3 regions of the Solibacillus sp. FSL W7-1324 genome follow, and region 3 is predicted to be linked to each of the others. Evidence: riboswitches for the same ligand, from Rfam matches in the RefSeq annotation. Region 3 holds a riboswitch; each other region holds the start of a gene.
What was found. Region 3 has a riboswitch for S-adenosylmethionine ahead of metA (homoserine O-acetyltransferase MetA). Riboswitches for the same ligand answer to the same signal wherever they lie in the genome.
Positions count from the first base shown of each region.

Region 1: it holds a riboswitch for S-adenosylmethionine, as region 3 does, so the genes downstream of both, MKY71_RS01640 (O-acetylhomoserine aminocarboxypropyltransferase/cysteine synthase family protein) here and metA (homoserine O-acetyltransferase MetA) in region 3, are expected to answer to the same signal.
Region 2: it holds a riboswitch for S-adenosylmethionine, as region 3 does, so the genes downstream of both, MKY71_RS13760 (methionine ABC transporter ATP-binding protein) here and metA (homoserine O-acetyltransferase MetA) in region 3, are expected to answer to the same signal.

Region 1 is NZ_JBBOYH010000001.1:329,197-333,944, reverse strand. It holds gene MKY71_RS01650 (homoserine dehydrogenase) at 1-660, opposite strand, end outside; gene MKY71_RS01645 (hypothetical protein) at 1,298-1,696, opposite strand; gene MKY71_RS01640 (O-acetylhomoserine aminocarboxypropyltransferase/cysteine synthase family protein) at 1,885-3,189, opposite strand; SAM riboswitch class I at 3,306-3,420, opposite strand; gene nfsA (oxygen-insensitive NADPH nitroreductase) at 3,664-4,398, shown strand; gene MKY71_RS01630 (hypothetical protein) at 4,444-4,748, opposite strand, start outside.
Region 2 is NZ_JBBOYH010000001.1:2,755,723-2,760,470, reverse strand. It holds gene MKY71_RS13785 (acyl-CoA dehydrogenase family protein) at 1-562, shown strand, start outside; gene MKY71_RS13780 (arsenate reductase family protein) at 874-1,230, shown strand; gene gcvH (glycine cleavage system protein GcvH) at 1,311-1,691, shown strand; gene MKY71_RS13770 (toprim domain-containing protein) at 1,794-2,120, shown strand; gene MKY71_RS13765 (thioredoxin family protein) at 2,128-2,430, shown strand; SAM riboswitch class I at 2,492-2,594, shown strand; gene MKY71_RS13760 (methionine ABC transporter ATP-binding protein) at 2,740-3,768, shown strand; gene MKY71_RS13755 (methionine ABC transporter permease) at 3,761-4,429, shown strand; gene MKY71_RS13750 (MetQ/NlpA family ABC transporter substrate-binding protein) at 4,583-4,748, shown strand, end outside.
Region 3 is NZ_JBBOYH010000001.1:1,743,661-1,748,408, forward strand. It holds gene MKY71_RS08420 (AAA domain-containing protein) at 1-398, shown strand, start outside; gene MKY71_RS08425 (nucleoside-diphosphate sugar epimerase) at 419-1,171, shown strand; SAM riboswitch class I at 1,235-1,342, shown strand; gene metA (homoserine O-acetyltransferase MetA) at 1,497-2,438, shown strand; gene MKY71_RS08435 (ABC transporter ATP-binding protein) at 2,490-3,260, opposite strand; gene MKY71_RS08440 (YczE/YyaS/YitT family protein) at 3,388-4,020, opposite strand; gene MKY71_RS08445 (HesB/YadR/YfhF family protein) at 4,160-4,450, opposite strand; gene plsY (glycerol-3-phosphate 1-O-acyltransferase PlsY) at 4,562-4,748, opposite strand, start outside.

The DNA of each region.
Region 1 (4,748 bases), 1.4 Mb from region 3:
TGCCCAATTTGGCTGTTCTCCAAATGCAAGACTCGATAAGATCATCAGCTTTTTGAATGCGTCCTGCCCCGATACATCGTTAAATGGATCTGCTTCTGCATAGCCTAATTGCTGCGCTTCTTTTAATGCCTGTTCAAAGCTCCAGCCTTCCGCACGCATTTTTGTTAAAATATAGTTCGTTGTTCCATTTAAAATTCCTTGAACACAGCTTACTTCATTGACTAAAAGAATATTTTTCATTGTTTTGATAATCGGCACACCGCCTGCTACTGTTGCCTCGTAGCCTACGAACACACCATTTACTTTCGCCAATGCTTCGAGCTCCTCGCCCCGTTTTGCAAGCATTACTTTATTTGCTGTAATGACATGGCATTTCGCCTCAACAGCGCGCTTTAAATAAGTAAATGCAGGTTCTTCATTTACAATCGCTTCAAAAACAACTTGCAGATTATTTTCTGCCAGTACGTCATCCATTGATTCCGTCATTAAATGCTTTGTCCCCGGTACACGCTCACGGCTTGCATCGGTAACTAAAATCTTCGCGACCTCCAGTTCAACACCTAGCTTTTCGCGAAGCTCCTGCCTCTTCTCATTTAAAATATGGTAAATCCCCTGACCTACTGTGCCAAATCCTAAGATCGCTGCCTTGATTGTTGCCATTGCCTTTCTCCTCCAAATTCTTAACACACATATATTAACGAATAATTCAAAAAATTTATCTTAAAGCAAATTCTATCTTATATAATACATGAAAACAAGGGGAATCTCGCCTAGAAGGACATTTGTTTACTGTAAACGGTCAATATTCATCCAAATTTTATTTTTTAAGAGCTATTTTAGGGTGGAAGGCGCAAATATTTCCAGTCACTTCTTATAGTTGAGGCTATGTAGTAAGGGCGTTTTGTTATTTTCTAATATATTCGGAAATCATCTAATATATTTTAAAATGTTCTAATAAAATTGCGATCTTCTAATATATCCTGTCAATGTTCTAATATGGATACGAAACATGCTAATATCCGAGCTCAATGTGCTAATATCACTCACACTTCTTCTAATATCCCACTCCATTGTTCTAATAAAACCGGCATACCAGTTTTTGCATTCATTTTTCGGCTAAAAAAGCACGTACACAAACCATGATTCCCCTCAAATTCTAATAACATCGCCATTTCTTCTAATATTCCCAAAACTTCTTCTAATAACTCTCTTCATTCTTCTAATAAAACGTCATACATCAACACCACAAAAAATAAAAAACACTAGCAAGGGGGCTCGCTAGTGTTCCGGAATTATTTTATACTGCCACGTTTATATCATTAAATGCCCGTAAACGATAGGCAGTTAAAATCTTGGTCATGACGATTTCCTCTTTTGCCGAGTAGTTAGGAACCGCATATGGGCGCTCCACTAACTGAAATTCCCCGTACTTTAAAAACCATTCTCTTGCTGGCGATAAAATATGGGCTGTACCATGAATTTTATATGCTTCGGCTACTTCTCTTACAACATAACCTTCTGTGGAAAGATCGTGAGCTTGTTCTGAGAAAGCATTGTGTCCGAAAACATGCTGCCACATCGTATTCACATCCGCCAAAATTTGCTGGATAGCGCAAGCGTTCACAAATTCCTTTACGTCATTAAGTTCATAAATAATATAGGCTGCAATGTTTTGTGCACTGTATACTTTCCCCATGTTGAACAACTCCTTTTCTTCCAATGATGCTGCAACATCATTTTAAATTTTTCTGGTTGGTATTTTATTATCCCCATTGTATTACTAGGTTTTATATTTGTCAATAAAACTTATAAAAATAGTAGGGATTAATTTTCTAAAAATTGCTTAACTTCTCGAATGGGAGAAGCTAAGCCTTTCATCACATTTTATGCGTTTGTTTCTACGCCTACTTCAGCCGCAACTTTTGCTAATGCCTGTTCTAAATCAGCGATAATATCTTCTGCTGCTTCTAACCCGATCGATAAGCGAATGAGCTCTTCCGATACGCCGGCAGTTTTTAATTCTTCAGCAGATAACTGTTGGTGTGTTGTGCTCGCAGGGTGGATGATCAATGAACGGGCATCCCCAACGTTCGCTACATGAGAGAACAGTTCTACGTTATCGATTACTTGGCGGCCTGCTTCACGCCCACCTTTAATACCGAATGTAATGATCGATCCGAAGCCATTTTTCAAATACTTCTTCGCTAGATCATGTGTCGCAAAATCTTCAAAGCCGTTGTAATTTACGTACTCCACAAATGGGTGGTTTCTTAAATACTCGGCTACCTTTTGTGTATTTTCATTGTGACGGACAATACGCAAATGAAGCGTTTCAAGTCCTTGCAGGAAGTTAAATGCCGCGTCAGCAGATAATGTTGGACCAAAATCACGCAATAGTTGAACACGAAGCTTTGTCGCAAATGCAGCGCCTGCTGTGTCAATTCCGTAGCGTAGACCATGGTATGAAGTATCCGGTTCTGTAAATCCTGGATGTCTTCCTTGCGTCCAATCAAACTTACCTGCATCAACAACAATCCCGCCGATTGTCGTTCCATGACCGCCAATCCACTTTGTTGCAGAATGAATGACAACATCCGCGCCGAATTCAATCGGATTACTTCCGTATGGGGAAGCAAATGTGCTGTCGATTAATAAAGGAAGACCATTGTCATGAGCGATGTTTGCTACCGCTTCAATATCCAGTACTTTTAAGCTTGGATTTCCGATAATTTCAGCGAAGATTGCCTTCGTTTTATCCGTGATTGCCGCCTGGAAGTTTGCAGGATCTGATTCATCCACAAATTTCACTGTAATGCCGTAACGAGGCAATGTAGTTGCGAATAAATTGTAAGTCCCACCGTAAAGTGAGCCTGCCGCAACAATTTCATCCCCTGCACCGGCTACGTTTAAAATAGAAAATGCTACTGCTGCTGCGCCAGATGAAAGCCCTACTGCAGCTGTACCCCCTTCTAATAAAGCAACCCGTTCTTCAAATGCCCCGACTGTCGGGTTCATAATACGAGAATAAATATTGCCTGTCTCCTGTAATGCAAATAGACGTTGCGCATGAGCAGTGTCGTTAAATGCATAAGCCGTTGTACGGTATACCGGAACAGCGATCGCTCCTGTTTCAGGATCTGGTTTTTGACCCCCGTGTAATAATAATGTTTCTGGTCTTAAATTTGTCATTTTATTACCCCCAAAAATTTAATCGATGGTGAAATCGGTGTTTTTGAGGAGGATTTTTTAAATGAAAAAAACCCTCTTCAGTTAAGAAGAGGGTTGCGCATGAGCAAGTTTGCCTCCTCTTATCTTTCAAAATGATTGTCCATTTTGTAGGATTTAGCACCTTAGTCAGTTCATCACTTACTGGTTGCCGGGCATCTCAGGGCCTATTCCCTCCGCCGCTCTTGATAAGAGTTATGTGATTTGTGTTCCATCGTTGTGTCTCAGTATAAAACATACTAATCCGATATGTCAACACAAAAAATTTAAAATTTTCTGATTTAATTCAGATTGCTCTTATCTGTATTTAACGATATGCATAAATTTCATCTCTATGAATTGAACAGACGCTAATAATCGACTTCAAGTAAAATATTGACTAAAATAAGCATGAAGGATACACCATTAAGTTTTATTACATAAAAGGGAGATGTTCACGTGAATACAAAAGAATTATTACGCAGTCATACATCTGTTCGTAAATATACAGGTGAGGAAATTTCAAAAGAAACGGTCATCGATTTAATCGAAACGGCACAAATGGCAGCAAGTTCGCATTTTGTCCAGGCATACAGTGTCATTTGGGTAACGGATGAAGAAAAGAAAAAGAAGCTTGGGGAACTGTCTAAAAACGAATTCCAGTTCAAAACAGCAGGTGCCTCTTTCTTGTTTTGTGTAGATTTCAAACGTTTGCAAGTAGCGGGTCAAAAGCATGGGGTTGATATTTCTGCTGACTCTGCTGAAAATGTTCTTGTAGGGGTAGCAGATGTTGCGTTATTTGCCCAAAACTTCGTTATTGCAGCTGAATCAATGGGTTATGGCATTTGCTATATCGGTGGTGCCCGTACTAATCCTAAAGAAATCAGCGAGCTTTTCAATTTACCGGAATACGTTTTCCCGTTGTTTGCGATGACAATCGGTACACCGACAAAACGCAACGAAACAAAGCCGCGTTTACCGGTAGCTGCGGTGTTGCATGAAAACGGTTATGACGTTGATAAGTATGAAACACTTCTGGATGAGTACGATGGAATTATGGAAGACTATTATAGCAGCCGTTCTTCAAATCAGAAGACTGCGACATGGACGAAACAAATGGCTGATTACTTAGTTCAGCAAAACCGTCCGCATATGAAAGACTTCCTTGCTTCACGAGGCTTTACTTGGAAGTAATCCAATTAAAAAGGAGTATGCCTCAAAATGGCATACTCCTTTTGTTTATTTCAACCCTTCAATCTGCAATGTTTTTACAGGTTGGAAGTCTTCTCCTGTTTTTGCATACGTAATCGTCGCCTGGTCACCTTCTTGCAAATAGATTGCAAACGGTGCAACTTCTGTAGATACGATGAAGTTTTCGCCTGTGTTCGCCAGGAATGATACGATCGTGAAATCACCTACACGCTCTTTATAAACACGCACGACTTTTACTGTCGCCTTAGCTTCTTCAGCATTCGAAGTACCATCTACCGTACTTCCGCCACGGCTTAGTGCTGTTTTATAAAGTCTTAATGCTTCATTTGGCG
Region 2 (4,748 bases), 1.0 Mb from region 3:
CGAAATTAACCGTATGATCGTACCAGGCACATTCATGAAAAAAGCATTAAAAGGTGAGTTACCACTATTACAAGTAGCACAAGAACTTCAAAACGAACTATTAATGCTTATGCCTGAAGAAATCGGTCAAGGTGCATTAGAGCAAGAGAAATACTTAGTGAAAAATGCTAAGAAGATCGCAGTACTTGCAGCAGGTGCAGCAGCACAACGCTACGGTGCAAAACTGGATGCAGAGCAAGAATTGTTAGTGAACATCGCGAACATTGCAAACCAATTATACGCAATGGAATCTGCAGTAATCCGTACACAAAAAGCTATCGAGCGTGACGGTGAAGAAAAAGCAGCACAAAAAATTCTTTACACTCAAATTTTCTGTCAGGAAGCATTCGCAGAAATCGAAAAAGAAGCAAAAGAAACATTAATCGCTTCAGTTGAAGGTGACGATGCACGTATGATTTTATCAGCATTACGTAAATTAACGCGCAACAACCCTTACAACTTAATTCCGAAAAAACGTGAAGCTGCAGCGAAACTAATCGAAGCAGAAAAGTATGTAGTTTAATAAAGACTGTCATCGGGTGCATGAAAGTGCACCCGATTTTTCTGTCGTTTTCTAACAAATCGTAAAATGTTCCAATATAATTTCAGAAATTCTAATATATCTTGGAACTTCTAATATAAGTACTATATTTTCTAATATGTCACGCAAAGGTTCAAATAAGTGAAACCGTTCTTCTAATATAAGTCCGGCATGTTCTAATATTTTCATACATCTTCTAATAAAAACCGCTCCGATCATGCGAACACATTTTTGATTTGTCCTTCTATATCCGTTACAATATAGGAAAATCCAGGGCAAAAAGGAGTACTTACATGACAGTAAAATTCATCCAATATCCAAAATGTACAACTTGTAAAAAAGCGCAAAAATGGCTAGATGAGCAAGGTGTGGACTATGAAAATATTCATATTGTAGAACAGACACCATCGAAAGAAGAACTTAAAGCCATTTACGAAGCAAGCGGTGTACCGTTGAAGAAATTCTTTAATACTTCAGGCATGAAATATCGTGAGTTAGGCCTAAAAGATAAACTACCGACAATGTCCGAAGATGAGCAATTAGAGCTATTAGCATCGGACGGTATGTTAATTAAGCGACCGATCGTTACAGATGGAAAAAAATTAACTTTAGGATTTAAGGAGTCTGACTTCTTAGAAACTTGGAAATAAACAGTTATTCACATTGTATTTCCGAACGAAATATGGCAAAATGAACTTGAATGTACTACATATAACATGGAGGTTTTCAAATGAGCACACCAAAAGAATTACGTTATTCAAAAGAGCATGAGTGGGTAAAAATTGAAGACGGTAAAGCGACAATCGGTATTACGGATTTCGCACAATCTGAATTAGGCGATATCGTATTCGTAGAGTTACCTGAAGTAGGCGATGAAATTTCAAAGGATCAGCCTTTCGGTAGTGTAGAATCTGTAAAAACAGTTTCTGAACTATATGCACCACTTTCTGGTAAAGTTGTTGCAATCAACGAAGAATTACTGGACAATCCTGAATATGTAAATGAATCACCATACGGTAATGCATGGATGGTTACTGTTGAGTTAACAAGTGAAGCAGAAGTTGAAGAATTATTAGACGCAGACGCTTACACTGCATTAATCGAACAATAAGATTAAACAATAAGACCAAACACTAAAGCCTTCTAATTAAAGGTTTTAGTGTTTTTTTGTTATTCTATATATAAAGGTGATGGATGAAAGGAAGCGTGTACTATGGGAAAATGCATCGTTGTTGAAGGACGTGCCGATAAACTGAGAATACTTCCGATATTAGCGGAAGACGTGACGATACTTTGCACGAATGGCACAATAAGTGAAGTCAATTTGATTGATTTATTGGATGAATATGAGCAAGATGAAATTACGACTATGTTTGATGCAGATAAAAACGGTGAAAAGTTACGTAAACTGATGAACCGTGCATATCCTGAAGCGACACAGCTTATCATACCTCACGAATATGTGGAAGTAGAAAAAACACCTACTAAAATCTTAAGGGATATGTTACTACAAGCAAAATTTATAGTAAACGAAGGATGACAGTATAATGGAACAATGGACGAAACAGCAGTGGGAACAGAACGTACAACAGCATGATCAGACAGCGTTTTTCTTATATACGCCGATGTGCGGCACATGTGAAGTATCGGAAAAAATGTTGGATGTAATTGAGAAATTACTCCCAGATCTCCCGCTTGGTATGGCAAATATCAATTATTTGGGAGATTTACCATATGAATTGAAAATTGAAAGTGTACCTTGTTTAATCGTTTCAGACAAGGGAGAACTAACGAATAAAATTTACGCATTTAAATCCGTACCGTTTCTGTATGAAATATTAAAAAAGTAATTGACGAAGTCTCTTTATCGTGATAAAGTAACATTCATAATAATAAAACTTAATAATGTTACTCTTATAAAGAGAGGTGGAGGGAAGTGCCCTATGAAGCCCGGCAACCAGCGTTTACGCAAAGGTGCCAATTCACACAAAGTTTAAACTTTGAAAGATGAGAGAACGGTTTACCGTATAAATGTATGTGAAACCTTTCTACTTGTCATGGTAGAAAGGTTTTTTTCATTCAACGGATGTTTTGGATGAAAAATGAACATGATTTTGAAATAGCAGGAAGGTTATTTCAATTTAGAAGGAGTACAACCGATGATTGATATACAAAATATTACTAAAGTGTATAACACGAAAAACGGTAAACTTACAGCGGTTGATAATGTAAGCTTATCGATTAACAAGGGAGAAATATACGGTATTATCGGCTACAGTGGTGCCGGTAAAAGTACAATGATCCGCCTGCTGAACGGTTTGGAAAAGCCGACAACAGGTTCTGTTGTTGTAGGTGGCCAGGATATCGCGAAAGCTTCCGGGGCAAAATTACGAGAAGCACGCCAAAAAATCAGTATGATATTCCAGCATTTCAACCTGCTTTGGTCACGTACCGTTGAAGAAAACATCGCATTTCCACTTGAAATTGCGGGTGTTTCAAAAGCTGATCGTGAAAAGCGAGTAGAAGAGCTGATTGAACTCGTTGGTTTAAAAGGAAGAGGGAAAGCGTATCCTTCTCAATTGTCAGGAGGGCAAAAGCAGCGTGTCGGCATTGCCCGAGCGTTGGCAAACAATCCGGAAGTGCTTTTATGTGATGAAGCGACATCAGCGCTTGATCCGGAAACAACGGATTCGATTTTGGAACTACTGCTCGATATTAATAAAAACATCGGACTTACAATTGTACTCATTACACATGAAATGCATGTTATCCGCAAAATCTGTAACAGAGTAGCGGTGATGGAAGCCGGAAAAGTAGTGGAACAGGGCGATGTATTGCAAGTGTTCCAGCATCCTCAAGCACCCATTACGAAAAACTTCGTATCACAGGCTTCTGGTGAAACACCGGAAACACAAGCATCACTGGAACAAATTTTTGCCAACTATCCAGGAGGCAAAATCGCCAAATTAATATTTGCCGGTGCTACGACAGAACAGCCTGTCATCTCGCAAATGATCAAGCAGTTTGACGTAGTTGTAAATATTGTGCATGGTAAAATCTCGAATACAACGGGCGGTTCGTTTGGTACATTGTTTATTCATATCAATGGCGAACCAAATGCAGTCGCGGAAGCACTGAGCTTTTTAGCGAAGCAAGAAATTCAAACGGAGGTGATTGAGCATGTTTAATCAATTATTTCCGAACGTCGACTGGGGTAAAATGCTCGACGCAACATATGAAACCATTTATATGACAGCTGTTGCGACAGTCATTACATTTATACTCGGCATTCTGATTGGGATTGTCCTATTTTTAACGAGCGACAATCAATTATGGGCTAATAAAATTGTGCACTTTTTAACAGGATCACTCGTAAATATTTTCCGGTCGATTCCATTTATCGTCTTAATCATTTTATTAATTCCGTTCACAAAGTTTTTACTTGGAACAATCCGTGGCGCCAATGCAGCATTACCTGCGCTAATTATCGGTGCAGCACCGTTTTATGCACGCATGGTATTAATAGCGTTACGAGAAATTGATAAGGGTGTTATTGAAGCAGCCCGCTCAATGGGAGCGAAAACTTCTACGATTATTTGGAAAGTATTGATTCCGGAAAGTTTACCGGCATTAATTTCAGGTATTACGGTTACAGCTGTCGCTTTAGTAGGATATACAGCAATGGCCGGCATTATCGGTGCGGGTGGTTTAGGGAACCTGGCATTCCTTGACGGTTTCCAGCGTAACCGAACAGATGTGACATTAATGGCAACTGTTTTAATTTTAGTTGTCGTATTTATTATCCAGTATATTGGGGACTTCATTACAGCAAGAGTGGACAAACGATAGTTAGTGGCTTTTTAGGCCGTAATTATAAATATTGGTGCATCGAAACAATATGGACGCAAACTTTTAAAAAGTGCGCGTCCATCAGAAAAATAATCAGAATATAAAAAAGGTTTCGATAAACTGAACAAACTAAAAAAAGGGTAGGTAAAACAGATGAAGAAATTATTATCAAGCGTTATTTTAGGAGCTTCAGTACTAGCTTTAGCAGCATGTGGCGGCGAAGATGAAAAATTAGTAGTTGGTGCATCAAATACACCACACGCAGTAATTCTTGAAAAAGTTAAACCAATTTTAGAGGAACAAGGTATCGAGCTGGAAA
Region 3 (4,748 bases):
CAAAGGCACAAGGTCTGATTCCACACGACGCATTAAAATCGGTTGGCGTTATTTCATTCTACGCGGAGCAGGTAAAGCGCATTAATCGTTTGATCGAGCAGGAGATCAGTGTACCGCATTTACACATCCGTACTGGATCGGTCGATAAATTCCAGGGGATGGAGATGGATGTCATTATTGTCAGCATGGTGCGGAATCATGACAATGAGCGCGGAGAAATCGGCTTTGCGAAAGATTACCGACGTCTCAATGTTGCCTTATCCCGCGCCCGGGAACTGCTCATTATGGTCGGCAGTACCGAAATGTTTACGAAGCGTCCAAAGAGCGCGAAAACAAGGGATATGTATGCCCATGTCTTAACGACAGTCAAAGAACAGGACGGCTATTTTGCTGTATAGAAACAGGGGGATTGGATTGAATGGATTTACAAGGAACAGTTTTACAGCTGCAGAAAGAACTCGGCCAAAACCCATCTATTGAAATTAAAAAGCAAATGCAATATGCCATTCCGATTCATACATTGGAAGTAAAATATCATCCCGTGATGCGTAATGCCATGGATATTTTAATGAAGATGATGCTTATTTCATTTGAAAAGGCAAAACTGAAAAATGTGGAGCTATTAGCCGAAATTTTATTGGTGGAACCGTTATTTATTCATGATTTGACGAATAAAATGTTACAACTCGGCATGATAGTGAAAGAACAGGAATTTGCGCTTACTGCTAAAGGGAAAGCACAGCTGGAATCGGGCATTTTTGAAGAGGAACTAGAAGAAACAAGTTACTTTATTCAATACAGTCCGATTCATGAACAGCCGTTGGAGGGGGACCTGGAGGAATTTGCGGATATAGAAGAGTTTCCGGAGCCTTTCCCGACAATGGATACAGAAGAAATCGAAGCGATTGAAGAAACGTTGCTTGTTGATTTCATTCAACAGCAGCTTTCCGAACAACCGGTGGCGGAAGATGAAGTTCCGCACTATATAACGAGTGTTGTGTCGACGGAATCGATCCAGATTAATGATATACCGGTCCTATGTTTTTTATTGTTCGATCAAAAGGAAAACAGACATTTTGTACGTGTATACAATACATTGACAAGTGTATGGGATGAGCGGCTGGAAACCATCTTATTCAACATAGAAAAAGAACAGCTTCAGGATGAGTGAAATAATATTTTTTGAATTATTGCAAAACTATAAAGTACATGATACACTAATGACAATTTAATAGTCTTATCAAGAGAAGCGGAGGGACTTGGCCTTATGATGCTTCAGCAACCTCTAGTGTTACTAGAAAGGTGCTACTTCCAGCAAGGTGTTGACCTTGGCAGATAAGAACGGGTAAAAGCCCCTCTCAATTCTGTTTTGCTGGAGTGAGAGGGGCTTTTTATGTTGTTCTGGAACGGTTCGTTTCGCTCGTAAAACAATGCAATGCCTGAACACGACTGATTATTAAAAGTATTTTGAAATAGTTTATGAGGGGGAAAGTGAAATGCCGATTAATATTCCGAAACATTTACCGGCGGGTGAGCTGCTTAGAAAAGAGAAGATTTTCGTCATGGAGGAGGACCGTGCGAAAACGCAGCAAATTCGACCGCTAAATATTTTAGTGTTTAATTTAATGCCTGAAAAAGAGAAAACCGAGCTGCAGTTGCTGCGCTTGCTCGGGAATACACCATTACAGGTAGATGTCACATTTTTAAATACAGCTACATACGAATCAAAAAATGTTTCCAAATCGCATTTAGATACATTTTACCGAACATTTGACCAAGTGAAGCACCGTCGTTTTGATGGTCTTATTATTACGGGTGCGCCAGTAGAGAAAATGGATTTTGAAGATGTCGGCTACTGGAACGAAATTACGCATGTGATGGACTGGGCAAATGAACATGTTACTTCAATCATGTATATATGTTGGGGCGCACAGGCTGCTCTGTACCACCATTTTGGCATTGGTAAATTCGAATTGCCGAAGAAGTGCTCCGGTGTATATTCCCATGTGATTACGGATTTAACAGTAGATCTAGTACGTGGGTTCAGTGACGAGTATGTTGCACCGCATTCACGCCATACATCGGTTTCGATTGATGAAGTACGAGCACATCCCGACTTGCGTTTACTCAGCTATTCGGATGATGCAGGGGTGTTTATCGTTCAATCGAAAAACAATAAACATATTATGATTACAGGGCATCTGGAATATGATGCAACGACATTATCGGATGAGTATTTCCGCGATATCGAGAAAGATCCGGACAATACGGATATTCCGGTCAACTATTTCCCGAATAACGATCCGCTGCAGGCACCGAAAAATGTTTGGCGTGCCCATTCGCATCTATTGTTCTACAACTGGCTGAACTACTACGTATACCAAGAAACACCGTACGAATGGCATTATGTTGATGAGAATATTGAATATCATATTTAGTGTGTATAAAATGAAACAAACCAGCAAGAGGTGGACTCCTGCTGGTTCGTTTTATTTAATCGCGACCCAGGCACGTTCGCGTTCGATTTGCAAACTGATTTCACGCCCGAAGAAATCGCTTAATAATTCGTCTGTTAAAACCGTTTCCCGTGCATTGGCTTCGATATTTTTTCCGTCTTTCATTAAAAGCACATGGCTAAAGCAAGGCAGAATTTCCTCTACATGGTGAGTCACATAGATGAGGGTAGGGCCGTTTTCAGCTTGTGCAATCTGTTCGATCGTCTGCAGTAAGTTTTCCCGTTCAATCAAGTCAAGCCCGCCACACGGTTCATCCAATATGAGAATTTCGGGATCTGCCATAATGGCCCTTGCAATTTGAACACGCTGCCGTTCACCTTGTGACAAATGCTCGAATGATTTATTTGCTAAATGATCACAGTGAAAATGCTTCATAATAGAAACTGCATGATTAATTTCTTCATCTGTCACATCATTGAATAGTCGAAGGGCCCCGAATTTTCCGCTGAGCACGATTTCAATCGCATTATCCTGCCAGTTGAAATTATCGATCATCGCGTTGCTTACCCAGCCGATCCGCGTCCGCATCTTCGGTATATAGGTCTTGCCATATGTTTCACCAAGTACTTGGACGCTTCCTTTGTTTGGCCAAATGTAGCCGTTAATGACTTTCAGCAACGTCGTTTTGCCTGAGCCGTTCAACCCTAAAATGGCCCAATGCTGTCCCTTTTGCACATGCCAGCTTAAATCATCTAAAATCTTCTTGTCATTGCGATATAAATGGATATTTTCAATATGTATCATTTTAAAAACACCTCCACTTATTACTATGCACTTTTTTACATTGTTACGAAAGTATTTTTTGAAAATTGTAATAATTTAAATATAAAAAAAAGAAAGCAAACGCATAATGCTTGCTCTCTACATATTTTTATATAACGACACTCTCAACACCTGCTGCGCGGTGGAACAGCTTTCCGTTCCATTTGAGCGCCCATTGTACGACAGGCCCTAAGCCGAACGCCATAAATACCGTACCGACTCCGACTGGTCCGCCCAATATAAAACCTATTATAGCAACCGTTACTTCCATTGTTGTACGTGCACGGTTGACACTCCAGCCAAGACGGTGAACCAACAACAGCATTAACGTGTCACGAGGCCCTACACCAAGGTTAGCCACCATATACATGCCGCAGCCGAAGCCCAGCAGGATAACGCCAACAACAAATGCCAATGTTTGTTCAAACAGTGTATTCGCATCCGGTAATACAATCATAAATATATCAATAAAAATACCTGTCAGGAACATGTCCAAATACGTTCCGACTTTCGGCAATCTTTTCGTGAAAAACGTATCAACAGCCAGAATGAGCAAGCCTAAAATGATAGACCATGTACCGACCGTTAAGCCCAAGTTTTTTTGTAGTCCGATATGAAGGACATCCCATGACCCAACGCCAAGTATTTGTCCTTTGATCGTTAATGTCACGCCTAATGATAAAACAATGATGCCTGCAATAAAAAATACGCAGCGCCAATAAAATTCCTGTTTCGCTTTCACATATAATCCCTCATCAATCTTCGATATAATCCTTACTCATTATAACGATTGAATCGGCAAAAACGGATTTACTAAAATTTCGAAACATTTGAACTTTTCGACGGCGAATTGTTCGTATTAGAGAGCGATAAAAAGGTGTTTATTTTTCATAGGAATAAGTTAATTCATCGGATGAATCGGCGACATCTACAACTAAATGATGTTCGTTGAAAAACCACTCATCGGACTTTTCAATATAAAAATGAATATCTTCCACAACGGTTTCAATGCCTATTTCATGCGGCTGCTCCCGCGTCATCCCTAACGAAAACCCTTCATGAAAAGGTGAAGAACCTCCATACCTTGCATAAAAACGAATGAAATCGCCTTTTTCTACTTCCATTTCCTGTTTAAACCAAGTAAGTGCTTTTTCTGATAGTCTGATTTCCATATATTTCACCTCTACTGTCATTATGCAGGAAATAAAAAAAACTTACAAAGCTCGCGTTCTGAAATTTTGACTACAAAAAAAGACTGAAAGGAAACCCCTTCAGTCAATTAGTTAAAATCCTTTAATTTTCGGTTCAGTACCGGCTTTGATCCGCTTAATATTTTCACGGTGACGGTAAAAAATGAAGCCAGCCAATACGACAACTAAAATGAATAACGCATATTCACCCGTTATCATCCAATGACCGATGACATAAATCACCGCTGCAGCGGACACAATCATAGATGATAAGCTGACC